DNA from 4 places in the Streptomyces sp. NPDC091280 genome. Region 3 is predicted to be linked to each of the others. Evidence: riboswitches for the same ligand, from Rfam matches in the RefSeq annotation. Region 3 holds a riboswitch; each other region holds the start of a gene.
What was found. Region 3 has a riboswitch for cyclic di-AMP ahead of ACIQPR_RS22870 (NlpC/P60 family protein). Riboswitches for the same ligand answer to the same signal wherever they lie in the genome.
Positions count from the first base shown of each region.

Region 1: linked by a shared signal. The riboswitch ahead of ACIQPR_RS38775 (C40 family peptidase) and the one ahead of ACIQPR_RS22870 (NlpC/P60 family protein) in region 3 are both predicted to bind cyclic di-AMP.
Region 2: linked by a shared signal. The riboswitch ahead of ACIQPR_RS13360 (M23 family metallopeptidase) and the one ahead of ACIQPR_RS22870 (NlpC/P60 family protein) in region 3 are both predicted to bind cyclic di-AMP.
Region 4: linked by a shared signal. The riboswitch ahead of ACIQPR_RS08100 (peptidoglycan DD-metalloendopeptidase family protein) and the one ahead of ACIQPR_RS22870 (NlpC/P60 family protein) in region 3 are both predicted to bind cyclic di-AMP.

Region 1 covers NZ_JBIVUZ010000015.1:187,286-194,667, forward strand. Annotated here, with positions in the region: gene ACIQPR_RS38745 (adenosylmethionine--8-amino-7-oxononanoate transaminase) at 1-1,004, opposite strand, end outside; gene bioB (biotin synthase BioB) at 997-2,205, opposite strand; gene ACIQPR_RS38755 (8-amino-7-oxononanoate synthase) at 2,353-3,480, shown strand; gene ACIQPR_RS38760 (DUF397 domain-containing protein) at 3,523-3,747, opposite strand; gene ACIQPR_RS38765 (helix-turn-helix domain-containing protein) at 3,757-4,626, opposite strand; gene ACIQPR_RS38770 (ATP-binding protein) at 4,839-5,297, shown strand; gene ACIQPR_RS38775 (C40 family peptidase) at 5,383-5,856, opposite strand; cyclic di-AMP (ydaO/yuaA leader) riboswitch at 5,860-6,041, opposite strand; gene ACIQPR_RS38780 (hypothetical protein) at 6,380-6,688, opposite strand; gene ACIQPR_RS38785 (ATP-dependent Clp protease proteolytic subunit) at 6,696-7,331, opposite strand.
Region 2 covers NZ_JBIVUZ010000003.1:716,901-724,282, forward strand. Annotated here, with positions in the region: gene ACIQPR_RS13345 (alginate lyase family protein) at 1-851, shown strand, start outside; tRNA gene ACIQPR_RS13350 (tRNA-Met) at 904-977, shown strand; gene ACIQPR_RS13355 (PP2C family protein-serine/threonine phosphatase) at 1,005-2,189, shown strand; cyclic di-AMP (ydaO/yuaA leader) riboswitch at 2,343-2,499, shown strand; gene ACIQPR_RS13360 (M23 family metallopeptidase) at 2,511-3,518, shown strand; gene ACIQPR_RS13365 (aldo/keto reductase) at 3,566-4,510, shown strand; gene ACIQPR_RS13370 (PrsW family intramembrane metalloprotease) at 4,517-5,836, opposite strand; gene trmB (tRNA (guanosine(46)-N7)-methyltransferase TrmB) at 5,886-6,689, opposite strand; gene lhgO (L-2-hydroxyglutarate oxidase) at 6,702-7,382, opposite strand, start outside.
Region 3 covers NZ_JBIVUZ010000007.1:373,174-380,555, forward strand. Annotated here, with positions in the region: gene ACIQPR_RS22860 (glyceraldehyde-3-phosphate dehydrogenase) at 1-1,056, shown strand, start outside; gene ACIQPR_RS22865 (DUF1996 domain-containing protein) at 1,144-3,222, opposite strand; cyclic di-AMP (ydaO/yuaA leader) riboswitch at 3,571-3,729, shown strand; gene ACIQPR_RS22870 (NlpC/P60 family protein) at 3,738-5,459, shown strand; gene ACIQPR_RS22875 (hypothetical protein) at 5,662-6,120, shown strand; gene ACIQPR_RS22880 (endonuclease/exonuclease/phosphatase family protein) at 6,122-6,982, opposite strand; gene gndA (NADP-dependent phosphogluconate dehydrogenase) at 7,160-7,382, shown strand, end outside.
Region 4 covers NZ_JBIVUZ010000002.1:332,830-340,211, forward strand. Annotated here, with positions in the region: gene ACIQPR_RS08090 (tyrosine-protein phosphatase) at 1-353, opposite strand, end outside; gene ACIQPR_RS08095 (alpha-galactosidase) at 612-2,684, shown strand; cyclic di-AMP (ydaO/yuaA leader) riboswitch at 2,986-3,148, shown strand; gene ACIQPR_RS08100 (peptidoglycan DD-metalloendopeptidase family protein) at 3,153-4,097, shown strand; gene ACIQPR_RS08105 (SGNH/GDSL hydrolase family protein) at 4,301-5,086, shown strand; gene ACIQPR_RS08110 (TetR/AcrR family transcriptional regulator) at 5,688-6,302, opposite strand; gene ACIQPR_RS08115 (Glu/Leu/Phe/Val dehydrogenase dimerization domain-containing protein) at 6,347-7,382, opposite strand, start outside.

The DNA.
Region 1 (7,382 bases), on a different contig from region 3:
CCCAGCAGGAGTTCGATCGACGCGCAGGCCACGGCCGCCGCGAGCGGATTGCCCATGAAGGTCGGGCCGTGGGCCAGGACCGGCACCTCGCCCCGTGAGATGCCCTCGGCCACCCGAGACGTGCACAGGCTCGCCGCCATCGTCATATAGCCGCCGGTCAGCGCCTTGCCCACGCACATCACGTCCGGCGTCACGGCCGCGTGCTCCGCCGCGAACAGCGCGCCGGTGCGGCCGAAACCCGTCGCGATCTCGTCGAACACCAGCAGCACGTCGTGCGCGTCGCACGCCTCGCGCAGCACCCGCAGATACGCGGGGGAGTGGAACCGCATCCCGCCCGCGCCCTGCACCACCGGCTCCACGATCACCGCGGCCAGTTCGTGCGCGTGCCGCCCGATCAGCTCGCGCAGATGCTCGGCGTACGACTCCTCGTAGGCGGCCGGAGGCGCGTCCGCGAACACCTGGCGCGGGAGCACGCCCGACCACAGTTCGTGCATCCCGCCCTCGGGGTCGCACACCGACATCGGCTGCCAGGTGTCCCCGTGGTAGCCGCCGCGCCAGGTCAGCAGGCGCTGTTTCGCGGGGCGGCCGAGCGAGCGCCAGTACTGGAGGCACATCTTCACCGCGACCTCGACCGACACCGAGCCCGAGTCGGCGAGGAAGACATGCTCCAGGCCCTCGGGAGACATGTCGACAAGGAGCTTCGCCAGGCGTACGGCGGGCTCGTGCGTGAGACCGCCGAACATCACGTGGCTCATCCGGCCGAGCTGCTCGCGCGCGGCCTCGTTGAGCACGGGGTGGTTGTAGCCGTGGATCGCCGACCACCAGGACGACATCCCGTCGACCAACTCCCCGCCGCCGCCCGCCAGTCGGAGCCGCACCCCGCTCGCCGACTCCACGACGAGCGGGTCGGCCCGGCCCGGCATCGGGCCGTAGGGGTGCCAGACGTGCCGCCGGTCCAGTTCCAGCAGCTCCGGGACGGGCAGGCGGCCGGTCGGGTCAGGCATTGGGCGCGATGTCCGTTCCGGCACCTCGACGGCGTACGGAGACCAGGTCGCGGCGCACCTCGTCGACCTGCGGCGCGGGGGTGGCCGTAGGCGCGGCGGCGGGTGCGGAACCGCAGACTCCGGCGCCCTCGTGGCCGCCGCAGCCCCCGCCGCACCCGGCGTCCTCGTGCGACCCGCAGCCGCCCGCCGCCACCGTCGCCCGGTGCTGCGGCAGCGTCACCTCGCCCGCGCCCTCCACCTCGAAACCGGCGTCCGCGATCATCTCCAGGTCGGCGTGACCGGCCTGGCCCTCGGACGTCAGGTAGTCGCCGAGGAAGATCGAGTTGGCGAGGTTCAGGGCCAGCGGCTGCATCGTGCGCAGATGCACCTCACGCCCGCCCGCGATACGCACCTCGACGTCCGGGCACACGAACCGCACCATCGCGAGGATGCGCAGACACCGCTGCGGGGTGAGGTGCCACTCCGTTTCGAGCGGGGTGCCCTCCATCGGGATCAGGAAGTTCACCGGCACCGAGTCCGGGTCCAGGTCGCGCAGCGAGAAAACGACGTCGACCAGGTCCTCGTCGCTCTCACCCATCCCGGCGATCAGGCCGGAGCAGGCGGAGAGGCCCGCCGCGTGCGCCTTCTGCACGGTGTCGACGCGGTCGGCGTAGGTGTGCGTGGTCGTGATGTCGCCGTACGTCGACTCGGAGGTGTTCAGGTTGTGGTTGTAGGCGTCCGCGCCCGCCTCGCGCAGCCGGTCGGCCTGGCCGTCGGAGAGCAGGCCGAGGCAGGCGCACACCTCGACGCCCTCGTTCTGGTCCTTGATCGCCTTGATGGTGCCCGCGACCCGGTCCACGTCCCGGTCGGTCGGGCCCCGGCCGGAGGCCACCAGGCAGACCCGCTTGGCGCCACCCGCCACCCCGGCCGCCGCGGCCTTCGAGGCGTCGTCGGGTTTCAGCCAGGTGTACTTCAGGATGTCGGCCTTGGAGCCGAGCCGCTGCGAGCAGTACGAGCAGTCCTCGGGGCACAGGCCGGACTTGAGGTTGACGAGGTAGTTGAGCTTCACCCGTCGCCCGAACCAGTGCCGCCGCACCTTTCCGGCCGCGGCCACGACGTCCAGCAGGTCGTCGTCGGAGGTGGCGAGGACGGCGAGTGCTTCGGCGCGGGTCGGCAGCTCGCGCCGAAGCCCCTTGTCCACGAGCGTGTTCAGCAGGTCCATGAGGCCCGATCCTGTCCTACGGGACCGCTCGCGGCCAAGGAGAGATTGCACAAGACATGGCCCTGGGGGTGTGGGTATCACCACACCATGGGCGACCGGTCGTCCGATTAGTGTCTGTGCACTGCCTACAAAAGCCCCGGAGGAACCATGGCGTTCGGCTGGATCGACGACCAGGCGGAGCTGCGCCGCCGCGCCGGGCTCGTACGGACCCTGCGCCCGCGCCCCGCCGACTCCCCGCTCCTCGATCTCGCGAGCAACGACTACCTGGGGCTCGCCCACCACCCCGAGGTCGTCGAGGGGGCCGCGGCGGCGGCCCGGACCTGGGGCGGCGGGGCAACCGGGTCGCGGCTCGTCACCGGTACGACCGAGCTGCACACGCGGCTGGAGCGCGAACTGGCCGAGTTCACCGGCTTCGAGGCGGCCCTCGTCTTCTCCTCCGGCTACGCGGCCAACCTCGCCGCGGTCACCACGCTCGCGCCGCACGGTTCGCTGATCGTCTCCGACGCGGGCAACCACGCCTCCCTGATCGACGGCTGCCGGCTGGCCCGGGGCGCCACCCAGGTCGTAGGACACGGGGACCCGGAGGGGGTGCGCAAGGCGCTGCGGACGCACGACGGGCCGGCCGTGGTCGTCTCCGACTCGGTGTTCTCGGTGGACGGGGACGCGGCTCCGGTCGAGGCGCTCGCCGAGGCGGGCCGGGAGTTCGGGGCGGGGCTGCTGCTCGACGACGCGCACGGGCTCGGGGTGCTGGGCGAGGGCGGGCGCGGGGTGCCGTACGCGGCGGGGCTCGCGGGGGCCGAGGACGTGGTCGTGACGGTCACCCTGTCCAAGTCGCTGGGCAGTCAGGGCGGGGCCGTGCTCGGTCCGGCCCGGGTGATCGACCATCTGGTCAACGCGGCACGGACGTTCATCTTCGACACCGGCCTGGCGCCGGCCGCCGCGGGGGCGGCGCTGGCGGCGCTCACCCTGCTGCGGCGCGAGCCCGAGCGGGCCGCCCGGGCGCGCGCCGTGGCGAGTGAACTGCACGCACGGTTCACCGCCGCGGGTCTGGAAGCGGTACGTCCGGACGCCGCGGTGGTGTCGGTGCGGGCACCGTCCCCGGAGGCGGCCGTGCAATGGGCGGCCGACTGCCGTACGGCAGGGCTGGCCGTGGGCTGCTTCCGTCCTCCTTCCGTGCCCGACGGCATCTCACGGCTCAGGCTGACCGCCCGAGCGGACCTCTCCGGGGCCGAGATCGAACGCGCTGTACGTGTGATCGGCGAGACGCGACCATGAGTCGGCGTGACACGGTCGTGCGTCGCTGACGGGGGGAACCGGTCAGTGGAAGGCGCCGAGGAATCCCGTCCAGCTCTCGGGGGAGAAGAGCAGAGCGGGTCCCTGCGGGTCCTTGGAGTCGCGTACGGCGAGCAGCCCCGCGCGGGGGCCTGAGTGCGGGCGGGCCGCCTCGACGCAGTTGTTGGCTCCCGTGCTGTAGCTGCTGCGCAGCCACCGCACGCCGGACAGATCGGTACTGGAAGGTACGTTCCGAGGCAGTGCAGACATGGTGCCTCCTTACGCGCCGTCACCTATCCCGGCGATGTAGTCCAACGAGTCCTCGGGCGAAAGGGCGTGGAACTGAAGGGTGTTGAAGGCCTCGCTGTAGGCCTCTAGGTCTTCTTTCCGTTCGAGGTAGAGGCTACTCGTCAAGTGGTCGAGAACAACCACGTCCAGATCGGAAGTGCTCGGAAAGGAGAAGATAACGAAAGGCCCGGTGATGCCGATGTGTGCTCCTGCGGCGAACGGCAAGATCTGAAGCCTGACTTGGGGCAGCCGGGCCGCCTCCGCGAGCCGTGTCAGCTGGCGTGCCATCACACCCGGCCCGCCGACCTCCCGGCGTACCACCGCCTCGTCGAGGACCACGCTCAGCTCCAGCGGCGGATCCGCCCGCAGGATGTCCTGCCGGGCCAGCCGCACCTGCACCAGCGCGTCGAGCCGCTCCGGCCCCTCGTCGTCGAGGCCGCCCACGGCGGCCCGGGTCACCGCCCGCGCGTACTCGGGGGTCTGGAGCAGTCCGGGGACCACCGAGGTCTCCAGGGTGCGGATCGTGCTGGCCTGTGACTCCAGGCTGATGAAGTCCCGGTAGGCGGGCGGCAGCACCCCGCGGTAGGCGTGCCACCAGTGGTGCCGACCGCCCCCGTCCTCGGAGCCCGCCAGTACGAGCAGCATGTCCCGCAGGTGCGTGTCGCCGACCTGGTAGGCGTCCAGGAGTAAGCGGACGTCCGGCGGTTTCACGCCACTCGCGCCGGTCTCGATGCGGCTCACCTTCGACTGGTGCCAGCCGACCAGCCGGGCCGCCTCACCGCTGGTGAGCCCCGCGTCCGCACGCAGCGCGCGGAGTTCGGCGCCCAGTTTCCGGCGGCGCACCGCGGGACCGTACTGCATGGGTTTCTCCTTACTCCTTCCGAGCCGCCCAAATAGAGTCTGGGTTCGCAGAGTTCACCGCTTTGAGCGACAGATATATGCATATCTTGGTGGATCGGCACCGTTGGCGACGCGGTAATGGCAGTCTGGCGAAGAAGCACCAGTCCGGGACCGTACTCGAACCATCCGCTCCGTGTCGGACACCGGTCCCGCGGGAAAGGGACGACCGCGCCATGGCAGACCATCTGGAAGCATCCGTCACTCTGCCGAGCGATCCCGCCTCGGTCTCCACCGCCCGCTCCTACGTGGTCGGGACCCTCGTGGAATGGGGACTGCCGGCGGACACGGAGGTCGCCGACACCATCCGCCTCATCGTGTCCGAACTGGCCACCAACGCCGTGCAGCACACCTTCGGACAGTCGCCCACCTTCACGGTGGACATCGAGCTGGAGCGGGACGAACAGCTGCGCATCGGCGTCACCGACAGCCATCCCCGCTTCCCGAAACGCCTGCCGGCCGCCGTCCAGCAGGACAACGGCCGGGGCATGGTCATCATCCGCTGGCTGACCGCGGAGTGCGGCGGCAGGCTCAGGGTCAGGCCCACCCTGGAGGGCGGCAAGACGGTCTCCATCGAAGTGCCCTGGACGGTCCCGGCCCGGCCGGTCACCGCGGCGGGCCAACAGGAGCCGTAGCACGAGGTGTTGAGTGCGCCGGTACACCCGAGGGGGTGGCGGTCCGTCAGGAGACCGCCACCCCCTCGGGAGTTTTCGACGCGGGTCAGCTGACCCGGCCGTACCAGACGCTCTTGGTCCAGATCTTCTGCAACCGCACCACGTCCCCGGTCTTCGGGGCATGCCAGATCTTCCCGCCGCCGGCGTAGATGCCGACGTGGTAGACGCTGGAGCCCGAGTGGAAGAAGACCAGATCCCCGGCCTTGCGGCTCCCGGCCGAGATGTGGTGGGTCTTGTTGTACTGCTGGGCCGCCGTACGGGGCAGCTTCTTGCCCGCCTTCTTGTACGAGTACAGCGTGAGCCCGGAGCAGTCGAAGCGGCCCGGTCCGGTGGCCCCGTACCTGTACGGGGCGCCCTTCTTGGACGCCGCGACCTGGAGTGCCTTCGTCGCGGGTGTCGCCGCCGCGGCGTCGGAGGCGACACCGGGGATCACGACGGAACCGCCCACGGCGGCGATGGCGAAGGCCGAAGCCGTACCGGCCCGGACCATCAGCGACGGGACACGATTGAGCGCAGTCATGCGCAACCCTTCGTCAGCCGCCTGTGAAGGATGACCTGTCGGATTCGGGCTGGCGAAGTTGCCCGGCCGCACACTCGCGGCTTCACCCCAAGGGCTGCTCGACCCGGTCATGGCGTGACCGTCCCGGCGACCCGTCGTGCTTGGGTCCTCCACTCCTGCCGATGCAATCCTGTCGACCTGTCATCCGGGCGGCGGCAGGACTCGGCGTCCGCCCGGATCGCCCCGCCGCTGCGGCGGGGTCTTGTCGTCAGACAGGGATCTTCACCTATGAATGTCCGAAAAGCCCAACGGAATCGGGGATTTGTGGGGTTACTCACCACCCACCCGTTCGGGTGAACGCAGCGGTGTTCGAAGGCGTGTCGAGGGCGCGCAGCCCTCGGACCAGCACCGGAACACCTCGCCCCGCCCTCCGCCTACGCGTGGTGCGCAGGCCGGACGGCCGCATGGGCGGAGCGGCGACTCCACCGATCGGGGGTACGCCGTTCGGCCCGTTTCGACCCCGCTTTGGACGGCCGCGGGTCCGTCAACTGTCGGAGGGCGCGGGGATGGTGACGCGGGCCGTGCGGCGCTCGCCGTCCAGCACGCGCAGCGCCCGCGCGAGGGTGGGCGCGTGCAGTTCGGTCTCGCCCCGCTGGTGCATCAGCGCCAGCGCGTCCCGCAGCTCGGTGGCCTTGGCCACCAGCGCCTGGGCGGCCCGCAGTCCGCGATAGGTGTCCCCGTGGTGCGCCGGGTTGATCCGGCCCAGCAGGTCGGCCACGTCCAGATAACGGTCGATCAACTCGCCCTCGGCACGCGTCAGCGCGGGCAGCGGCGGCAGCTCCGGCGGCAGCATTCGCGGCTCACTCCCCGCCCGGCTCGGTGAACGAGGTCTTGCGGGTCGCCACGATCCGGTCCACCAGCCCGTATTCCAGGGCTTGTCGGGCGTCCATGAGCAGGTCCCGCTCGATGTCCGCGCCGACCTGCTCCGCCGTCCGGCCCGTGTGCAGCGCGAGCACGGCCTCCAGTTGGGACCGGGTGCGCGCCAACTCCTCGGCCTGGATGGCGAGATCACTCGTCTGTCCGTGGATCGGCTCGGGCAGCGAGGGCTGACGCAGTTCCATCCGCGCGCCCGGCAGCGTCGCCCGCTTGCCCGGGGTGCCCGCCGCCAGCAGCACCGCCGCGCTGGTGCCGGCCCGGCCGAGGCAGACCGTCTCCACGTCGCAGGTGACGTACCGCAGCGTGTCGTAGATCGCCGACATCGCGGTGAAGGAGCCACCGGGCGAGTTGATGTACAGCGAGATGTCCCGGTCCGGTGCCAGGTACTCCAGGTGCATGAACTGGGCCATCACATCGTTCGCCGCGATGTCGTCGATCGGTGTCCCGAGGAAGACGATCCGCTCCTCCAGCAGCTTCGAGTACGGGTCGAGCGTCCGGTGCCCGGAACTGGTGCGCTCGGTGAATTCGGGCAGGACGTGGCGGGCGAACGGTCGGGTCATGGGTACCCCTCCTTCGGCATCTGTAAGAAATGTACAGGACGTACATGACGT
Region 2 (7,382 bases), on a different contig from region 3:
TCAGCATCACCGGGAAGCAGCACCACGCGCTCAAGGCGCGGGAGATCATGGACGACTGGTCGGCGAAGATGAAGGAGCACACCTCCGAGGACGCCGGACTCCAGACCGCGTGGGCCGGGTCGACCTGGGCGCGGGCGGCGGAGATCGTGCGGTACGCGCCGGGCGCCGGATGGCCCGCCGACCGGGTGCGGCGGTTCGCGACCATGCTGCGCACCGCCTACCAGCCCGAGGTGACGAAGGACCTGCCGGACTACAACGGCAACTGGGACCTCGCGATGACGGACGCGGCGATCGGCATCGCCGTCTTCCTCGACGACCACAAGGCCTTCGACGCGGCCGTCGCCCGCTTCCGCGACCGCGTGCCCGCCTACTTCTACCTGGAGAAGGACGGCAAGGTGCCGCTCACCCCGGCCCGCTCCACCGTCACCACCCCGCAGAAGCTCACGACGTACTGGTTCAAGCAGACCACCTTCAAGGACGGCATCGCCCAGGAGACCTGCCGCAACTTCAAGCACGTCGGGTACTCGCTGGCCGCCACCGGGCACATCGCCGAGACCGCCTGGCACCAGGGCGTCGACCTCTACAAGGACGTCAAGGACCGGCTCGCCGCCGCCCTCGAATTCCACGCCCGCTACCAGCTGGGCGAGGCCGCCCCCGCCTGGCTGTGCGGCGGGAAGGTCGACCGGAACATGGGGACCGACCTGGAGGTCCCGCTCAACCACCTGGAGGACCGGCTCGGCATGAAGGTGCCCGCCGCGCACCGGCTCGCCGCGAGCACCCGCCCGGCCGGCAGCGACGACCTCTTCGTCTCCTGGGAGACCCTCACGCACGCCGGTAACCCCGCCGACTGAAACGTGTGTGACATCGGGCCCCGTGGATGGCGTATAGTTGGAGACACAACGGCGCGGGGTGGAGCAGCTCGGTAGCTCGCTGGGCTCATAACCCAGAGGTCGCAGGTTCAAATCCTGTCCCCGCTACTCAAGGCCTAGGGCCGGAGTCCAGAAATGGATTCCGGCCCTAGGTGTTTCTCCCGCCACGGTCGGCCCACCCCGCTCGCCACCCTCCCCCCGCCACGAAAGACTGGACGCGTGGAGGACGGTCGGTATGTGCGCAGCGATCCCGTGCCCGACCGGGGCCTCGCCTTCGTCCGCCGGCTGCCCGCGCTGCTGCTCGTCGTCGGGGCGTTCTACGACTACTTCACCCCGCAGGACTTCACCGCGGCCCCCTTCTTCACCGCCGCCCCGCTGATCGCCGCCCCGCTCTACTCGCGGCGCGGCACCGTCCTCACCGGGCTGGCCTCCGTCGCCGTCGTCCTGGTGATCCACCTCAGGCTCGGCATCCTCCTCCACATCGACGCGCTCACCGAGTCGGCCACCGTGGCCACGGTCGCCGCGCTCGCCGTCCTCATCAACGTCCTGGTCCGCCGCAGCAGCGAACAGCTCGCCTCCGTGCGCGAGATCGCCGAGGCCGCCCAGCGCGCCGTACTGCCCGAACCGGCCGAGCGGATCGGCGGGTTCGAGATCGCCGCCCGCTACGAGGCGGCCCAGGAGGGCGCGTTCATCGGCGGCGACCTGTACGCGGTCCAGGACACCCCGCACGGCGTACGCCTGGTCGTCGGCGACGTGCGCGGCAAGGGCATGGGCGCGGTCGCCGCCGTGGCCGTGGTGATCGGGGCGTTCCGGGAGGCGGCCGAGCAGGAGGCCACCCTGGAGGCGGTCGCGCAGCGGCTGGAGCGGGCGCTGGCGCGCGAGGGCACCCGGCGCGACGGGCTCGACGCGGTCGAGGGCTTCACCACGGCCGTCCTCGCCGAACTCCCGCACGGCGACGGTGTCGTACGGATCGTCGACCGCGGCCATCCGCCGCCGCTGCTCCTGCGCGCGGACGGCAGCGTGGACGCCCTGCTCGTCAAGGAGCCCGCACTGCCCCTGGGAATGGGCGAGTTGGGCTACTGGCCCGACCGGGCCGAGGAGTTCGCGTTCCCCGGCGGCGCCACCCTGCTCCTGTACACCGACGGGCTGACCGAGGCCCGCGACGGCCACGGTGTGTTCTACGACCCGGGGGAGCGGCTGGCCGGGCGGACCTTCCGCAGTCCGGTGGCACTGCTCGGAATCCTCGCCAAAGAGGTGCGCCGTTATGCCGGGGGCGGGATGGCGGACGACATGGCGATGATCGCCGTACGTCGGCCGTGACCGGTCAACTCACCCGTTTTTCGCCGGTGGTGGGCCCTTTCGTCCAGCAAGGAAAGGTTAATGATCAAGCGAACGGGCTTGGAAACGGACGCCCGTGTCTATTAACGTTCGATAACGCAGCACGGTCGTCCCAGCCGTCACAAGAGACAGCTCCGTGCGCACGCGCCGAATCCCGCGAGGGAACCGGGGAACCACCACTTGGGGTGAATCGCACGTCGACAGTCGTGGGAACACGACCGGTTTACGCGCGTAGGAGACCTTCCTGCTCCGAACCCGTCAGCTAACCCGGTAGGCGAGAAGGAAGGAAAGGAGCACGCCCACGTGGCGTCCAACCAGGCTGCCCCAGAAGCCCCGTTCGTCTACGGCGGTCACCGTCCCGACGAGGGCCCCTGGGAGGAGTGGAATCCCAGCGCGGAGACCGTTCTTCCCAACCGCGGCAAGCACCGTGTCGCCAAGCAGCGTGGTGGCGGGGGATTCGCCCGCAGCTCCACCGTCCTGGGCGTCGGTGTCATAGCCGCCGTGAGCGCCGGCGGGATGGCCAGCGCCAACACCGGCAAGCCGCCCGTCTCGATCTCCCTGCCCGACCTGCCCTCCGTGGGTCATCTGCTGGACGACTCCGCGAGCACCCCCAAGGGTTCCGCGACCGCGCTCAGCAGCGTCGGCGTCACCGCCAACGAGACCGCCAAGGGCACCTCGGACGCGGGTGAACTGCTGCGCAACCGGATCATGGAGCAGGCCGAGTACCAGCAGCTCCAGGTCGACGGCCGGTCCCAGGCCGCCGCCGAGGCCGCCGTCGCCAAGCAGCTCGACGCCGCCGCCGCGAAGGCCGAGCAGGACGCCGCGAAGAAGGCCGCCGACGCGAAGAAGGCCGCCGAGGCCGCCGCCAAGAAGAAGGCCGAGAGCGCGAAACTCGCCGCGCTCGCCAAGCAGTACACGCTGCCGGTCGCCTCGTACACGATCACCGGCACCTTCGGCCAGGCCGGCTCCATGTGGTCCTCCGGCTACCACACCGGACTCGACTTCGCCGCCCCCACCGGCACCCTGATCAAGGCCATCCACAGCGGCACGATCACCGAGGCGGGCTGGGCCGGCTCCTACGGCTACCGCACGATCCTCACCCTCGACGACGGCACCGAGCTGTGGTTCTGCCACCAGTCCTCGATCAACGTCAGCGTCGGCCAGAAGGTCGCCACCGGAGACGTCATCGGCCGCGTGGGCGCGACCGGCAACGTGACCGGGCCGCACCTCCACCTGGAGGTCCACATCAACGGCGCGGCCACCGCGAGCGACCCGGCGCCCTGGCTGCGCAGCAAGGGCCTCAACCCCTGACCCACCTGATGGAATATCCGGTTCCGGTCCGGCGGTTGACGTGGAGCATGACTTCTCTTCGCAAGCTGGGCCGGTCCGACCTGGAGATCTTCCCGCTGAACCTCGGCGGCAACGTGTTCGGGTGGACCGCCGACGAGGCCACCTCCTTCGCGGTGCTCGACGCCTACGCCGCCGCGGGCGGCAACTTCGTCGACACCGCCGACTCCTACTCCGCGTTCGCCCCGGGCAACCAGGGCGGCGAGTCCGAGACCGTCATCGGCAAGTGGGTCAAGGCCCGCGGCAACCGCTCCGACGTCGTCATCGCCACCAAGGTCAGCCAGCACCCCGACTTCCCCGGCCTGTCCGCCGCCAACATCAAGGCCGCCGCCGACGCCTCCCTGCGCCGCCTGGACACCGACCACATCGACCTCTACTACACCCACTTCGACCAGGTCGAGGTGCCGGTCGAGGAGATCGTCGGCGCCCTGGACGAACTGGTGACGGCGGGCAAGGTGCGGTACATCGCGGCCTCCAACATCACGCCCGAACGCCTCCAGGCCTCCCTCGACTTCTCCGACCGCGAGGGCCTGGCCCGCTACGTCGCGATCCAGCCCCACTACAACCTCGTCTCCCGCGACACCTACGAGGGCGAACTCCGGGACGTGGCCGAGCGCAACGGCCTCGCGGCGCTGCCCTACTTCGCCCTCGCGGCCGGCTTCCTCACCGGCAAGTACCGGCCCGGCACGACCGTGGACAGCCCGCGCGCCGGACGGGCCGCCGGCCACCTCGAATCCGAGCGCGGCCGGCAGGTGCTGACCGCCCTGGACGAGATCGCGCGCGCCCACGACGCCGCCGTCGCGACGGTCGCCCTGGCCTGGCTCGCCGCCCAGCCCACGGTCGCCGCCCCGATCGCCTCCGCCCGCGACGTCGAGCAGCTGCCCGACCTGCTCGCCGTGGCCGAACTGACGCTCACCGACGCCGAGATCGAGCGCCTGAACCAGGCCTCCGCCTGAGGGTCGTCAGCTCCGGTAGGGGTTGTACGCGGACTGCGGCGCCGCCGCGGTCCCGTACACCCCGTACACCGGCCACGGCGGCACCACCACCGGCACCGGCGGCGCGACCGCCCGCGCCGCGTACTCCAGCGCGGGCCGCGCCACCTCCCGCCCCTGCCACAGCTCGTGCAGCAACTCCCTTTCCCGTACGGCGAAGTCGGCGCGGGCGCGGCCCCGCGCCGCCCGGTGCCGCAGGAACGCCAGGGAGGTCGCGCGGGCCTGGTAGCGGGCCACCGAGCGGGCGCCGGGGCGGCCGAGATGCCGGCCGGCGTACTCGCGGGCCAGCCGGCGGCCCCGCATCGAGCCGAGCACGAACGGTTCGCCCGGGGTCAGCCAGCCCGCGAGCACATATACCGGCAACTCCTCGCGCACCGCGCGCAGTTCACGCTGCCGGGTCCAGACCGCCAGCCAGGTCAGCAGACCGAACGCGGGCACCATGAACAGGCCGTAGACCTCGAAGAAGCCGTACTGGCCGAAGGTCGAGGAGCCGTTCCAGACCGCGTGCATGCCCATCGCGAGCAGTAGTCCGGTCAGCGCGGCTAGGACGCGCCGGACGTGCCGCCGGTCGGGGAAGCGGGCGGCGAGGCCGAAGCCGATGCCGGTCAGGACGGTGAACAGGGGGTGCGCGAACGGGGACATGACGATCCGCACGAAGAAGGTCGCCGCCGTCACGGAGGTGAAGCCGCGGTCGCCGGTGAGCTGGTCGGTGCCGAAGGCGGTGCCGAGGTAGAGGATGTTCTCGGTGAACGCGAAGCCGGTGGCGGTGACCCCGGCTATCACCATCCCGTCGACGATCCCGGTGAAGTCCCGTCTGCGGAACAGGAAGACGAGCAGCACGGCCGCCGCCTTCGCCGACTCCTCCACGATCGGCGCTATCACCGTCGCGCCCAGGGTGTCCGCGCTGGTCGGGTCGGCGGTCGCGGTCGCTATCCAGCGCGTGGCGAAGCTGTTGGCGACGATCGCTATCAGCGCGGCGGCGCAGGCGCCCCAGGCGAAGGAGAAGAGGAGGTTCCGCCAGGGCCCGGGGTCGACCCGGTCCAGCCAGCGGAACGCGGCGATCAGCAGCGGCACCGGCGGCACGGCGAGCCCGAGACCCACCAAGAACCCTTCCGTGCCGGTCTGTTGGCGTACCAGCGCGAGGATGACGAGCCCGGAGAGCGCCAGCAGGGCGATCAGCGCGCCGTAGCGGACCCCGGTCCGGTGCCACCAGCGCCCGCGCGGCACGTGCCCGGGCACACCACCGGCCGGGTGGCCGGGGTGCGGGGGGTACGGCGAGTACGTGGCCACGGCATCGACCCTAACGAGGTAAGGGCACGGCCCGCGAGGGAGCCTGGCGTCAGTGCTGGTCGTCGTGGGGTACGCGACGGAACAGCAGATCGTTCACGACATGACCCTTGTCCAGTCCCTGCCCCTCGAAACGGGTCAGCGGCCGGAAGTCCGGACGAGGCGCGAAATCGCCGTCGGGTTGGCTGTTCTCGAAGTCCGGGTGCGCGCCCAGCACTTCGAGCATCTGCTCCGCGTACGGCTCCCAGTCCGTGGCGCAGTGCACGGTCGCCCCGGGCCTGAGCCGGGTCGCGGCCAGCGTCAGGAACTCCTCCTGGATCAGCCGCCGTTTGTGATGGCGCTTCTTCGGCCAGGGGTCGGGGAAGTAGACCCGCAGCCCGTCGAGCGAGTCCGGGGCGAGCATCTCGCGCAGCAGGATGATCGCGTCCCCGTTGGCGACCCGGACGTTGGCGAGCCCGTGGTGGTCGGCGAGGCCCAGCAGATTGCCCTGGCCCGGGGTGTGCACATCGGCGGCCAGGATGTTCGTCGCCGGGTCGGCGGCGGCCATCTGCGCGGTCGCCTCGCCCATCCCGAAGCCGATCTCCAGCACGACGGGGTTGTCGTTGCCGAACAGCTCCCCGAAGTCGATGACCCGCTGCCCGTCGATGTCCAGCCCCCACTTGGGCCACAGCCGCTCCAGCGCCTCCGCCTGTGCGGTCGTCACCCGGCTCCGGCGCGGCTGGAAGCTCCGGATGCGGCGCTCGTAGTGGGAGCCCGCGGGGTCGGGCCTGGGGCCGTCGGGGAAACGCGGTTCGTCCCTGCGGGTGCGCTGCGCGGGCCGGGCGGGGGCGTCGGGGGTGTTGGGGGAGTCAGACACAATGGGTCGATTTTACGGGGCACCGGGAGCCGTCGGCCGCACCGGGAGCCGGACGCCCTCCGCCCGCTCCAGCACGGCCAGCGCCCGCCGGGCCACCTCCCGGCCGATCGGCAGGGACGCGGTCGCCGCCGGGCTCGGGGCGTTGAGGACGTGGACCGCGCGCGGGCCCTCCTTGATCAGGAAGTCGTCCACGAGGGTGCCGTCCCGCAGCACGGCCTGCGCCCGCACCCCGGCCGCCGAAGGCACCAGGTCCTCCGGTGCCACGGCCGGCAGCAGCCGCTGCACGGCGCTGGTGAACGCGCCCTTGGACACCGACCGCCGCAGCTCCCCCGCCCCGTACCGCCAGTGCTGCCGCGCCATCCGCCACACCCCGGGCCAGGCCGCCGTGGCCGCGATCTCACGGGGGCGCACGACACCCCAGCCGTAGCCCTCGCGGGCCAGCGCGGGCACCGCGTTCGGTCCCACGTGCACGCTGCCGTCGATGCCCCGGGTGAGGTGCACCCCGAGGAACGGGAACGCCGGGTCCGGCACCGGGTACACCAGGCCGCGCACCAGCTCGGGCCGCGTCAGCGTGTAGTACTCGCCGCGGAACGGCACGATCCGCATCCCGGGGTCGTCACCGGTCAGCCGGGCCACCTCGTCGCACTGGAGGCCCGCGCAGTTCACCAGCACACGGGCGCGGACCACGTCACC
Region 3 (7,382 bases):
GTCGTCCTGTACGGCTTCGGCCGCATCGGGCGTCTCGTCGCCCGCCTGCTCATCGAGAAGGCCGGCTCGGGCAACGGACTGCGGCTGCGCGCCATCGTCGTACGGCGGGGCGGCGAGCAGGACATCGTCAAGCGCGCCTCGCTGCTGCGCCGCGACTCGATCCACGGCCAGTTCCAGGGCACGATCACCGTCGACGAGGCCAGCGGCACGATCGTCGCCAACGGCAACGAGATCAAGGTGATCTACGCCAACGACCCCTCCGAGGTCGACTACACGGCGTACGGCGTCAAGGACGCCATCCTCATCGACAACACCGGCAAGTGGCGTGACCGGGAAGGGCTTTCGCAGCATCTGCGGCCCGGGATCGACAAGGTCGTGCTGACCGCGCCCGGCAAGGGCGACGTCCCCAACATCGTGCACGGCGTCAACCACGACACGATCAAGCCGGACGAGCAGATCCTGTCCTGCGCGTCCTGCACCACCAACGCGATCGTGCCGCCGCTGAAGGCGATGGCCGACGAGTACGGTGTGCTGCGCGGCCATGTGGAGACCGTGCACTCGTTCACCAACGACCAGAACCTGCTGGACAATTACCACAAGGCCGACCGTCGCGGCCGTTCGGCGCCGCTGAACATGGTGATCACCGAGACCGGTGCCGCGTCCGCCGTCGCCAAGGCGCTGCCGGACCTCAAGGCGCCGATCACCGGCAGCTCGATCCGGGTCCCGGTGCCGGACGTCTCGATCGCCATCCTCAGCCTGCGGCTCGGCCGCGAGACCACCCGCACCGAGGTCCTGGACCACCTGCGCGACGTCTCGCTGAAGTCCCCGCTCAAGCGGCAGATCGACTTCACCACCGCCCCCGACGCCGTGTCGAGCGACTTCATGGGCTCGCGCCACGCCTCGATCATCGACGCGGGCGCCACCAAGGTCGACGGCGACAACGCCATCCTCTACCTCTGGTACGACAACGAGTTCGGCTACTCCTGCCAGGTCGTCCGGGTCGTGCAGCACGTCTCCGGGGTCGAGTACCCGACGTACCCGGCACCGGCCGTCTGACCGTCCGGCCACGCGGTACGCACGACGGCCCGGCCACCCCCGTGAGGGGGCGGCCGGGCCGTCGTCGGTCACAGCCGGGCGGGGGTGTCAGCGAGTGCTGCGCTTGCCCCGGTACAGCACCACGAATCCGGCGACGAGCAGCAGCGCTCCGGCCATCGCCGGCCACAGGTTCGCGCCCGTCTCGGCCAGACCGCCCTGCGCCTGCGGCTGGTTCGGGCCCACGGCCGCGTAGCTCTCGCCGCCCGAGGACGTGTCGGGCGGTGTCTGCACGGCGCTCCCGACCTCACCGCCGGTGGCCGCGTTGTCGTCCGAACCGCCTTGCGTCGGCGTCGACTTGGCGCCCTCGGTCTTCGTGTCGGCCTTGGGGATCGCGACCGCGGTGGTCAGTGAACCGGGGTCGGTGGTCGCGGTGTCCGGAGCGCTCGTGGTGGGCTCGGCGGTGGGCTGGTCGTCGCCGCCACCGTTGCCGCCATTGCCGCCGTTTCCGCTGTTCCCACCATTCCCGCCGTTGCCGCCGTTCCCCGCGGGCTCGTCGGACGCGGTCGCGGTGGCCGTCGGCGTAGCGGACTCAGTGGCCGTCGGGGACTCCTGCGGCTCACCCGAACCGCCGCCCGCACCATTGCCGTTGCCGTTGCCGTTGCCGCCGCCATTGCCACCACCGTTGCCCGAACCGCCGCCCGATCCCGGGTCGTTGTCCGTGCCGGCGCCGCACTTCTGGCCGTTGTTGATGCAGGTGACCATGTCGTTCATCAGGCCCTCGTCGAAGACGTTGATGAAGTCGCCGTGGTCGGTGACGGGCTTGTGCTGCTGCTCGGGGAAGGAGTCCACCGCGAACAGCGGGGTCGTCTTGCCGCCGTCCTGGAGGCTCGGCGCGTCGACGGCGTAGACGATCCGCTGCACCAGCTGCGGAATGGCCTCGAAGCCGGCCGGGCAGGCGCCGTCCGCGGCCTCGAAGGCCACGTGGGTGCGGTGGTTGGCGCTGTCGATGTTGCGGCCGTCCCAGCAGCTCTGGAACTTGAAGGTGCGCACCACGTCGCTGCCCGCCGGGCACAGCGGGTACTTGTCCTTGAGCTGCCGGTCCTCGAACCCGGTGCAGCTCCAGGAGGCGTTGGCGTTGGCCGGGCCGTTGACGAAGGCCTTCGCGTCGCCGGTGATGATGCGTAGCAGGCGCGGCATCGCGACGACCTTGCTCTGCGGGTTGCCCTCGAAGGTCAGCGTGACCTGCTTGGCCGTGACGATCTCACCGGAGTTGCCCTCGGTGCCGCCGCCGGGCTTGTCGGCGTCGCTCTCCTGCTTGCCGTTCTGGAGGCGCAACACGGGCCAGTAGTAAGTGGACTTGTCGCCCGGGTTCTCACAGCTCGTGTCGGCGTTCGCCAGATCCTGGTCGCTCGCGAAGGCGTTGTTGGACTGGTTGCCGATGTAGTCGTGGAAGTGGTGCGCGCCGTTGGAGACACCGGGCGCGACGATCACGTTGTCCGAGTTGAACAGGCCGTTGGCGTTCACCCCGCAGGCGGTGACGAACGTACCGCGCGAGGCGTTGGCCTGCTCCTGCGGAGCGTTCACGTTCGGCTGTACGGAGGTGATGTCCGCGTAGTCCGAGGCGACGGGCCCGTTGGTGGACTGCCCGTTGCCCTGCTGGCCCTGACCGCCCTGGCCGCCGGCACTGGCACTCGCGCTGGAACCGGCGCTCTGATCGCCGCCGTCGCCACCCTGGTCACCCTGGTCGCCGGTGTCGTTCTTGGGTGCGATCAGGGTGCACGCGGCGAGCGCGTCGAGTCCCTGCGGCCGGTCCCCGACGCGCCCGATGGCGTCGTCGATCCGCCCGATGGTCGCGGCCCGCTTCTCCTTCAGCGGATTCATGATCGCGTTGTCGGCGAAGGACGCGTCCTGCCGGATGGCGTCCCTGGAGTCCTGGAGTTTCTGGTAGGCCTCGGTTATCTGCTGGTCCAGAAGCGCGAGTTCCTTGTCGACGTCGGTCTTCGCCCCGGCGGGCACCGTCGTCAACTGGGTGCCGATGTCCGGGCAGTCGATCGTCGCGCCGCGCGACGCCGCGTCCGGAGACCCTTGCTGGGCGGAGTCACCGCCCCAACCGCCTTCGGACGCCGACGCGTAGACGTTCGCCGCCACCAGTCCTCCGCCGCCCAGCATCAGGGCGACTGCTGCCATCGTCGCGCGTCGTGCGCCCGTGGGGCGTCTGCGCGTGTTGCGTGCCAAGGAAGTTGCTCCTACGCGTATCGGTCGGCCCGGCTCGTCCCGGCATGGAAATCCCCCGACCCAATACGGAGCCGGAACCCGGTGTGTTCAACCGTCCCAGAAATTCATAGCGACCTCTTATGGATCACCCGACCCGGCGGCCACCCGGCCCTTCGGTGCACCAGGGCGAGGTAAAGGTCACAAAAACGTATCGGACATATCGCGCTTCAACCTTCACACGAGGCACACACGTTGGCTAAGTTGACGCTCAGGCCGTACGACCTACTCCGGCGATCAGCGCCGGGCCGCGCGGCTTGCGTTGAGTCCGGCGCGCCGCTCGCGGCAACCGGAGCCGGGGACCCAACCGACTTGGGGTGAATCGACCCAACTGCCCCTGTGGGCAAGGGTCGTAGGGCAAACCTTCCGTGATCGCCGCCCGAACCCGACAGCTAACCCGGTAGGCGCGATACGGAAGGAGCACGTCTGCCATGCCGGCAGAACGAGGTACGCGCACCGGAGGCAGTGGCCCCACCGTGGAAGACCGACCCAGCCGTGACGAAGTCCAGCGGCGGATCAACTCCCTTTACGACAGGGCCGAGACGGCCACCGGGACCTACAACGCCACGCGTGCGATGTCGGGGAAACCGCGCAAGCGCGTCGAATCCCGCCCCAGCGCGTCACGTCCTTCCGACCCCGCCGTCGAAGCCGTCACCCGGCAGCTGTTCGACCGCGCCCGCACCCAGCTGGGCCCGACCGTACCGGCGGCCCTGCCGCCCGGCAGGGCGCAGGCCCGCCCGGCCGAGTCCCGCCCCGAACGCTCCGAGCGGCCCGAACGGCGTCCTGAGCCCGAGGGCGCCGGCCGTGCGCTCGAAGCGCAGTCCGGCCGCGCCATGGCCGAGCTGACCATGGGCACCACCACCGCACCTCAACTCACGCCCTCCGCACCGGAGTCGGCCCCGGCACCCATCGCCGCGCTGCCGCCCGCCGCACCGCAGGCTCAGCAGTCGCCCATGACGGCACAGATGCCGCAGCTGGCACAGATGACGCAGACGCAGGTGCCGCAGGCGCAAGCACCGCAGCCGCCGCAGATGTCGCAGCTCGCCCAGATGGCACAGATGGCTCAGGCCCAGATGGCGCAGACGCCGACGGCGACCGTCCTCGACCTGCCGCCGGTACCGCCCGCTCCGGCCGTCGAGATGCCGGCCTCGCGCGTCATGGCACCACAGCAGTTCGCGACCGCCCCCGCGGCGGCGTTCGACCCGCTCACCGCGAGCCTGGATCTGCTCCCGTCGATCGGCTCGCCGCGCACCGAGGCCACGCCGACGGGCGCCACCTGGCCGCCCCCGGAGACGGCCTGGTCCACCCCGGAGGCCGCGTTGTCCACGGGGCAGATGCCCGTGGTGACCCAGCAACAGCCCTGGTCGACAGGCCAGATGCCCGTGGTGACCGAGCAACAGCCTTGGGCGACCGGCCAGATGCCGGTGGTGGCGGAGCAACAGACTTGGTCCACCGGTCAGTTCCCTGCGGTGACCGAGCAACAGCTCTGGTCGACGGGGCAGATGCCGGTCGTGGCCGAGCAACCGGTCTGGTCCACCGGGCAGATACCGCTGATCCCGCAGCAGCCCTCGCCCCAGCCCGCCTGGCAGCCCGCGCCGGAGCCGTCCTGGCGCCCGCCGGAGCAGCAGTGGCAGCCGACCGCCCCCGCCCCCGAGGTCTCGTTCGCCGCGGCACCGTCCGTCGCCCCCACGCTCGCGCCCCCGGCGCCGGAAGTCACGCTCCCTCCGGTCCAGGCCCCGGCGCCCGTCGCGGTGATCCCCGCTCCCGCCCCCACCGCACCGGACGCCGGCACCCAGAGCAAGACCGCCACCGCCCTCGCCTTCGCGCGCGCACAGATCGGCAGGCCCTGCCTGTGGGGCGCGGCGGGACCGGACGCGTACGACTGCTCCAGCCTCACCCAGGCCGCCTGGAAGGCCGCGGGCGTCCTGCTCCCGCGCACCGCCCAGGAACAGTCGGGCTCGGGCGCCCTCGTCCCGCTCACGGACATCCGCGCCGGCGACCTGATCTTCTTCTACGACAGCGTCGACCACGTCGGCCTCTACACCGGCAACGGACTGATGATCCACGCGCCGAGCCCCGGCACTCCGATCCGCGAGGAGTCGATCTTCTACGCCGGTTCCGCCGCCATCCGGGGCGCCGTACGCCCCGCGTGATCCGGTCGGGGCCGGGCATTTCCCGGCCCCGACCGCACACCTCGGATCACTCCCGGCCAACCGTGCCGGCGGCCCGTACGAGTGGTGCATCCTGGAGCACGGTCGTAGCGTCGAGAGGGACACGACGACCGCGCCCCGGCAGGCGGGCCACCGCCGGTGCGGGTGCGGGGCGACGAGGACGATCGGGCGGCCGGGAGCGGACATGTACAAGCACACCATGGTCGGAGTCGTCACGCTCTGTGCCGCCGCCCTGCTCGGGCCGGCCGTCGGCACCTCGTCGGCGGCCCAGGACACGGCGCCGGTGACCGCCCACCGGCAGTTCCGGGACACCGTGCTGGTCGACTGCCTGTGGCATCCCGAGGTGCGTCCCACCGACTTCATGCTGGCCTGCGGCGACGGCAACAGCCGTCTGACACAGCTGCGTTGGACGGACTGGAACGCCGACTCCGCGACGGCCACGGGCGTGAACGTGGTGAACGACTGCAAACCCTATTGCGCGGCAGGCAGGTTCCACTCCTTCCCGGTGACCGTGCGGCTGGACTCCGCGCAGACCTGGAAGCGGCATCCGGGGCTGCGGCAGTACGGCGAGATCACCCTCACGTACCCCGGGGCGCGGCCGGACAAGTTCCAGCACACCGTGACCTACCCGCTGTGGAACTGACTCACAGCGACAGGTCCACCACCAGCGGCCGGTGATCGGAGATCTCCGCCCGCGGCACGTCCACCGCCCCCACCGCGTCCGCGCCGAGCCCCGCCGTCATGATGTGGTCGAGCTGGACGAGCGGCCGGTGCGAGGGGAAGGTCGCCTGCCGGGCCGCACTCCGCCAGCCGCGTGGCGCGGTCGCGTTCAGGGTGAGCCGGGGAAGGGCGCCGAAGAAGTTGAAGTCGCCCATCAGCACCCGGGGTCGGGGCAGCTCCTCGATCCAGCGGCGCACGGCGCGGAGCTGGCCGATGTTCCAGCCCGGCACGAAGGACAGATGCACCGCCACCGCGGTGAACGGCCCCTGCGGGCCTTCCAGTACGGCGGCCAGCGCGGCCCGGGGCTGATCGCGGGCCAGCACGGGAGCGGCCCGCCCGGCGACCCTCAGCGGCACGGCCAGCGGGCCCGGGGAGAGCCGTAGCACCCGCCATTCGCGGACCGGCAGCCGGGTGAGCAACGCGACACCCTGGGAAGGGAGTTCGGGCTCCAGGGCGTCGGGGCCGTGGACGCGCAGCGCGGGTTGGGACGGGTCGGTTACCCAGCCGCGGTCCGGTACGAAACGGCTGTGCAGGGCCGTCGCGTAGCGCCAGTCGCGGGCGCCCAGCGCCTCGGCGGCGACCGCCGCCTGGTCGAGGCGGCCGGAGCGTTCCTGGAAGCGGTCGACCTCCTGGAGGGCCAGCACATCGGCGTCCAGGGACGCGACGGCCTCGGCGAGGGGCTCCGCGGGGTCCTCGGGGCGGGTGGCCGCCGGACGGCCGTCGGGACGGATCAGCTGACCGTGCAGCACGTTGAACGTCGCGCACCGCACCCGTGTCTCGCCCATGGCCGCTCCCTCCCAGGGCAGCGATCTTCGCATCCGGCGGTCCGCGCCGTGCGGCGGTCGACAAGATCGCTCCCAATCACGCGGAATTTCGAGTCAATCCGCCATCGCGCACGTACCAGCGGTCATGGGCGCCCCGCGCCGACCCGCCACGTCACCAATTCGGAGAACAGGCACCCCATGAACGCATCCGCACCGAACAGCTCCGCCGCCGACGCCACCGCGCAGATCGGCGTCACCGGCCTGGGTGTGATGGGCCGCAATCTGGCCCGCAACTTCGCCCGCAACGGCTACACGGTCGCCGTCCACAACCGCTCGCCGCACCGCACCCACGAGTTGATGAAGGAGTACGGCGACGAGGGTGCCTTCGTCCCGGCCGAGACGGCCGAGGAGTTCGTGGCCG
Region 4 (7,382 bases), on a different contig from region 3:
CCGTCGCCGAGGACCTCGCGCAGCTGCTCCGTCTCGCCGTCGCGGACCATCTTCCAGAACTCGGAGCCGTCCGCCGGGTCGGACAGCGGCAGATTCACGTTGCGCACACCGGGCAGTTCGACATCGGGGCCCTCCAGCTTCTGGTCCGACGCGTTGCGGAAGTCGAAGACCGTGTGCAGGCCCAGCGAGCCGAGGAACGCGGCGTCCTCCTCGGTCGCGTGCGCGAGATGGCCGCTGCGGAACAGCACGCCGTGGCGCACCCTGCGGCCGTCCACCGTCGGAAGCCCGCCCACGTCCCGGAAATTGCGCACTCCGGACAACTCCGGCTCGGTCGACGGAATCTGCTGCGTCACGAGGGCTCCTCCCACTCGGCCCGGCGGCGCGGCTCACCGGCGGGCACCCTGTCGACGATACGACATGCACATCGCGCCCCGGAGGCCGTTGACGGCGCTGACCAGGGTCTCCCGCCGGGCCGGGCCGACCTCGCTCACCCGGACGTGTGAAGCGACTTTCCACAGGCCATGACTTCTCCCCAGACGTTGCCTCGCGGGTCCCGCACCCTTGATGATGTTGACGCTTGAGTGGACATGTTCGAATCTGTGAGGGACTTGATGCTGGAGACCGCCGAGAACGGCCGTACATGGGTGCTGTCCGGCCCCACGAGCAGTTACGCCGTCCATCTCACCGAACGCGACGAACTGCTCCATCTCCACTGGGGCCCCCGCATCGCACTCGCCGACGCCGAGGAACTCGCCGCCCGCCCGCTCCCCGGCGGCTCCTCCTTCGAGTCCCCGCTCGACGGCCGCGAGGAGTACCCGGTCGAGGGCGGCCCCCGCTTCGTCCGCCCCGCCCTGTCGGTGCGCACGGCCGAGCGGCGCGGCACCGAGTGGACCTTCGACGGCCACGAGACGGACGGCGACGAACTGCGCCTCCGCTTCCGCGACGCCGGACTGGCCATCACCCTGCACTACCGCACGCGCGGCGACGTCGTCGAGCGCTGGACCGTCCTCGACAACGACGGGACCGAGCCGCTGGAGCTGCTGCGCGCCGACTCCGCCACCTGGACACTGCCCGACCGGGAGGACTGGCAGCTGTCGCACGTGCACGGACGCTGGGCCGCCGAGTCACGACTCGTGCGCTCCCCCCTCACCTACGGTGAGAAGGTCATCGGCAGCCGGCGCGGCCACACCGGACACCAGTACCTCCCCTGGGTCGCGCTCGACACCGACGCGACCGAGGAGCGCGGCGAGGTCTACGGCTGCGCCCTCGGCTGGTCGGGGTCCTGGCGGATCGCCGTGGCCCAACTCCCGGACGCGCGCGTGCAGATCACCGGCGGCGCCGGGTACGACGAGTCCGGGCTGCTGAGCCTCGCGCCCGGGGAGTCCTTCACGACGCCCCTCTTCGCGGCCCTGTGGAGCGACGCCGGCTTCGGCGGCGCCAGCCGCACCTGGCACACCTACCAGCGGACGTACGTCGTGCCGGACGCCGACCAGGACCGCCCGGTGCTCTACAACTCCTGGGAGGCCACGCAGTTCGACATCTCCGAGGAGCAGCAGGAGGTGCTCGCGCAGCGCGCGGCGGCGGCCGGTGTCGAACTGTTCGTGGTCGACGACGGCTGGTTCGGCGCCCGCACCAGCGACCGCGCCGGACTCGGCGACTGGACCCCCAACCCGGACCGCTTCCCGGCCGGCCTCAAGCCGCTCGCCGACCGCGTCCACGCGCTGGGCATGCAGTTCGGCATCTGGGTCGAGCCCGAGATGATCAACCCGGACAGCGACCTCTACCGCGCCCACCCGGACTGGGTGCAGTACCAGGAGGGGCGCAGGCGCACGGAGTTCCGCAACCAGCTCGTCCTCAACCTGGCCCGCGAGGACGTCCAGGAATACCTGTGGGAGCAGCTCGACGGGCTGCTCTCCAGCGCCCCGATCGACTATGTGAAGTGGGACTTCAACCGCTGCTTCACGGACGCGGGCTGGCCCGGCGACGCCTATCCGCAGCGCCTCTGGGTCGACCATGTGCGCGCCCTGTACGCCCTGTTGGACCGGCTGCGGGAGGCCCACCCCGGGGTGGCCTTCGAGTCCTGCTCGGGCGGCGGCGGCCGGATCGACCTCGGCATCCTGAGCCGTACGGACCAGGTGTGGACCTCCGACAACACCGACCCGCTCGACCGGCTCGCCATCCAGCACGGCTTCAGCCAGATCCACCCCGCGCGCGTGATGGCCGCCTGGGTCACCGACAGCCCGAACACCCAGCTCAACGACCGGGTCAGCAGCCTGCGCTTCCGGTTCGTGAGCGCCATGGCCGGGGTGCTCGGCGTGGGCGGCGACCTCTCCGAGTGGACCGAGGAGGAACTCGCCGAAGCCCGCGAGTGGATCACCCTCTACAAGGAGATCCGGCCGCTGGTGCAGCACGGCGACCTCCACCGGCTGCGCCCGCCGACCGGCGGACTGAGCGCCGTGCAGTACACGCGCGGCGACGAGAGCGTGGTCCTCGCCCTGCTCCAGGCGCAGCACTACGGCGAGCCGGTCCCGGCGCTGCGGCTGCGCGGGCTCGACCCGACGGCGTCGTACGAATGCCTCGAAACGGGCGAAGTCCACCGTGGTGCCGTGCTGTTGCACCACGGGCTGCGGACCGGGCTGCACGGTGACCTCGATGCGACGGTTCTCCGGCTGCGTCGTATCTGAGCCTTCTACCCGAATTGCAGGCTTCGTCACAACTCGCTCTGGATTAAGGGAACCTGAGAGGTTGTACGTGAGCAGCGTCATATCCGTGACCGTACGTCGCTCGTCATGTTCACGTAATTGACATGCTTTTCCAGGGGAATTGAAGGCGAAGTCGGGTGGGAATTCACGGAGGGTGACTGTGAATTCCCACAGGAGATCACAAGAAACCCAAAACCGTGGAACCTCCTGCTTGTCCCGTTGCGTCTTCCTCGCTTACGTTCGCCACCAATCCGGACGGACGCCCAATCCTGCCGCCGACCGGACTCCGCACACACCCACCCGTATGCGGCAGGAGCGGGGGACCCACAGGTAGTACGCCTGTTCCGGTCTCCGGAACGGGCTTGGGGTAAAGCCGCGACCAGCGCGCGGCCGGGCATCTCCAGCCCGCACCCGACAGCTCACCCCGCAGGCGCCGGAGAGGAATTCGCCATGCCCGCGAAGGGTAAGCACCGCCGTCCCAAGTCCCAGCGCCTCACCCGCTCGATAGCCGTGGCCGGAACCGGGGGCGCCGCGCTCGCCCTTCCGCTCATGGGAGCCGGCGGCGCGCACGCGGCCACGTCGACCTCCGTTCCGGAAAAGGCCGTTCAGTCCGTTCCGGCGGCCGAGAAGTCGGTGACGCGGAAGGCGGCCACGGCGAAGACCGAGGGCGTCAGGACGTATTCGGTGAAGGCGGGCGACTGGCTCGCGAAGATCGCCGACGAGCAGGACGTCACCGGCGGCTGGAAGAAGATCTACCAGGACAACCGCGAGGCGATCGGCTCGGACCCGTCGCTGATCCATCCCGGCCTGAAGCTGTCCCTCGGCGGGAAGGCCACCACGGACACGGACGCGAGCACCACCAAGTCCTCCAGCGGTTCCTCGACTTCGTCGTCCAAGTCGTCTTCGTCGTCTTCCTCGTCCTCTTCCTCCTCGTCGAAGAAGGACACGTCGGCGACGCAGAGCTCCGACACCACCAGCACCGCCGGTGGCTACACCCTCCCCGTGACCGGCGGCACCATCGGTACCGGCTACCACGTCGCGGGCAGTATGTGGTCCAGCGGCTATCACACGGGTGTCGACTTCGTCGTCCCGACCGGCACCACCGTCAAGGCGGTCGCCGCGGGCACGGTCGTCTCGGCGGCCTACGACGGCGCCTACGGCAACGAGGTCGTCATCCGGCACGCGGACGGCGAGTACTCGCAGTACGCCCACATGTCGCAGCTGTCCGTCTCGGCCGGCCAGACCGTGACCGAGGGCCAGCAGATCGGCCTCTCCGGCGCGACCGGCAATGTGACCGGCCCGCACCTGCACTTCGAGATCCGGACCACGCCGTACTACGGCTCGGACGTGGACCCGGTCGCCTACCTCCGCTCGCACGGCGTCACCGTCGGCTGACTCGGTCGGCCGACTCGGGAGGCCGGGGCTGAGACCGTTCCCGGGGTCAACGTCCCTGGCCAGGGGCTTATTCCGACTTTGGACAACCCTTTACAAGTGGCTTATCTCACCGCCCGTCAACCCCATATTACGATCGCGTAGGTCACACTCCAGGGTGAACTATGGTTGCCGTGGCTAACGATTCGAAGAGTGACAACAGATCAGTGATCGGGTCGTACGTGGCGGTGGGGGACAGCTTCACCGAGGGCGTCGGCGACCCCGGGCCCGACGGGGCGATGGTCGGCTGGGCCGACCGGTTCGCGGTACTGCTCGCGGACCGGCGGCCCGAGGGCGACTTCGCGTACACCAACCTCGCGGTACGCGGGAAACTGCTCGACCAGATCGTGGCCGACCAGCTCACCCGGGCCAAGGAGATCGGCCCCGACCTGGTCTCCTTCTGCGCGGGCGGCAACGACATCATCCGTCCTGGCACCGACCCCGACGAGGTCGCCGAGCGCTTCGAACGCGCGGTCGCCGACCTCACCTCCGCGGTTGGCACCGTCCTGGTGACGACCGGCTTCGACACCCGCGGTGTGCCGGTCCTCAAGCATCTGCGCGGCAAGATCGCCACCTACAACGGACATGTGCGGGCCATCGCCGACCGCTACGGCTGCCCGGTGCTCGACCTGTGGTCCCTGAAGACGGTCCAGGACCGGCGGGCCTGGGACGACGACCGGCTCCACCTCTCTCCCGAGGGCCACACGCGCGTGGCGCTCCGCGCCGGTCAGGTCCTCGGCGTCGAGGTCCCGGCCGACCCGGACCAGCCCTGGCCGCCGCTCCCGCCGCGCGGCCCGCTCGACGTCCGCCGCGACGACGTGCACTGGGCGCGCGAGTACCTGGTGCCGTGGATCGGCCGCCGCCTGCGCGGCGAGTCCTCCGGCGACCACGTCGAGGCCAAGGGCGCGCTGTCGCCCGACGACATCAAGACACGGATCGACTGGGTGGCCTGACAGCCCGACGCATACGGCTGCCGTGCCGAGACACCCACCACCGCTCGGCACGGCGAACCACCTGCCCCGCCCGCACGGGGGCCGGACCGACGCGCTCCCGGTGTGCTCGGCCCGGGACGCGTCCGGGGTGTCCGGGAGCGGCGCGCCGAACAGCACTGCCCTAGCGCCTTGCGCGGATTCGGCAGCGGGTTTCGTCGCAGGCGAGTGTCAACCACGTAGGAGGCGGAGCGACTCGCCCCGGGTGAACCGCCCGGGACGTGTGCGGGGCGTTCTGGAGTGACACGCGGAGCGACCCGCTCCCGGTGTGCTCCGCCCGGGACGTGTCCGGCGCGTGCCTGAGGTGTCGTGGAGCGGCACGCGGAGCAGCGCGGCCCTGCTTGCGCGCGGATTCGGCCGCAGTCTTCGTCGCCGGCGTGCGCCGACCAGGTGGAAGGCGGACCGACCTGCCCTCGGTATGAACCGCCCGGGACGGGTCCGGGGGGAGTCCGGGAGCAGTACGCGGAATGGCACGGCCCTCCTCGCGCGCCGACTCAGCCGCGGTCCTCGTCACCCACCAACCCGTGTCGACGTCCAAGACGGCGGGCCGAACCCCCCGTACGGCTCAGGACGCCGTCAACGCCGCCCGTTCCAGGCCGAGTTCGCGGGCCAGTGCCTCGTCGACCCACTCCAGGGCCCGGGTCCGGGACACCGCGCCCGCGTACGCCGTCATCTGTACCGCCAGGCCGTCGAGGAGGGCCGTGAGGCGCAGGGCCGCGGCGTTCGGGTCCGCGCAGTCGAACTCGCCCGCGATCACACCCTCGGCGACGACCTCCGCGAGCGCCCGCTTCCACTGCCGGTCGAGATCGCGCGTCACCTCCAGCAGCGCCGGTTCGCGCAGCGCCGCCGCCCAGCCCTCGATCCACAGCCGCCAGCCCTTGGCCTGCCCGGTCGGCGCGTACCAGCGCAGCGCCGCCCGCAGCCGGCGCAGCGCGGTCGTACGGCGGCCCAGCAGTCTGCGCAGATGCGCGAGGTCGTCCTCGGCGGCATGGGCGAACGCGGCGGCGACGAGCTTCTCCTTGGTCGAGAAGTGATAAAGCACCAGCGCGTTGCTCACCCCGAGCGCCGAGGCCACGTCGGCGATCCTGACCGCCGCCACGCCCCGCGCCTCGATCTGTTCGACGGCGGCCCGCAACAACTCCGCCCGCCGCTCCGCCACGTCCAACCGCACTCTCGCCACCCGAACACCCTATTCCGTGTCCCGCGAGAACGTCGGCCCCTGCCTCACCGGTACCAGCCGAACCGCTCCGCGATGACCGGCAGCCGGTCGGCGACGATCGCGTGCGCGGCGGCACGCGGGGTCGTGCCGTCGGCCTCCGCGCGGGCCAGCATCAGCTCGATCAGGGCGCGCATCGAACGCCGGGTGTGGGCGAACGCCTCGTCCGCGTCCGCGCCGATGTCGCCGAACAGGGTCCACCACCACCAGGCGTTCGTCCCGGAGTTCACGACGACGTCCGGCAGTACGACGACCCCGCGCGCCGACAACAGTTCCTCGGCCTCCGGCAGCACCGGCATGTTGGCCGCCTCGACGATCCACCGGGCGGTGACCGACCCCTGGTTCGTGGTGTCGACCGCGTACGACACCGCGGCCGGAACCAGCACCTCCGCCTCGACGGACAGCCAGTCCCCGCCCGGGAGTTCGCGGTCGCCGGGACGAAGGACGGCCCGGTCCACGGTGCCGTACGCGTCCCGCGCCGCGAGCAGCGCGTCCACGTCGAGTCCGGCCGGGTTCACGATCGTGCCCTTGACATCGGCGACGGCCACCACTGCCAGCCCCGCGCGCGCGAGGAACCGCGCCGTCGCCCCGCCCATGGTGCCCAGGCCCTGCACGGCGACCCGCGTCCCCGCATACGGCACACCCGCCCGGTCCAGCGCGGCGAGCACCGACTCGGCCACCCCGCAGCCGCCGACCAGTTCGTCGAGCCCGATCCCGTCCACCTCGACCGCGAACGCGTCCGCGAGCCGCCGCCGCGCCGCCACCTCGTCGTCGAGCAGCGGATACACGGCCTGGATCGAGGACACGAGCCCCGCCTCCGCGGCGGCCCGGTCCACCAGATCCTGACTGAGCCCGAGGTCCTCGCCGGTCGTCCAGAAACTCTCGACGTACGGCCGCATGGCCCGCAGATAGCGGACGAGGAGGCCGTACGACACCGGGTCCTGCGGGTCGCAGTCGATGCCGCCTTTGGCGCCGCCCAGCGGGATGTACCGGCCCGCCGGGTCGTAGTGCAGCGCCTCCTTCATGGTCATGCCGCGGGCCAGG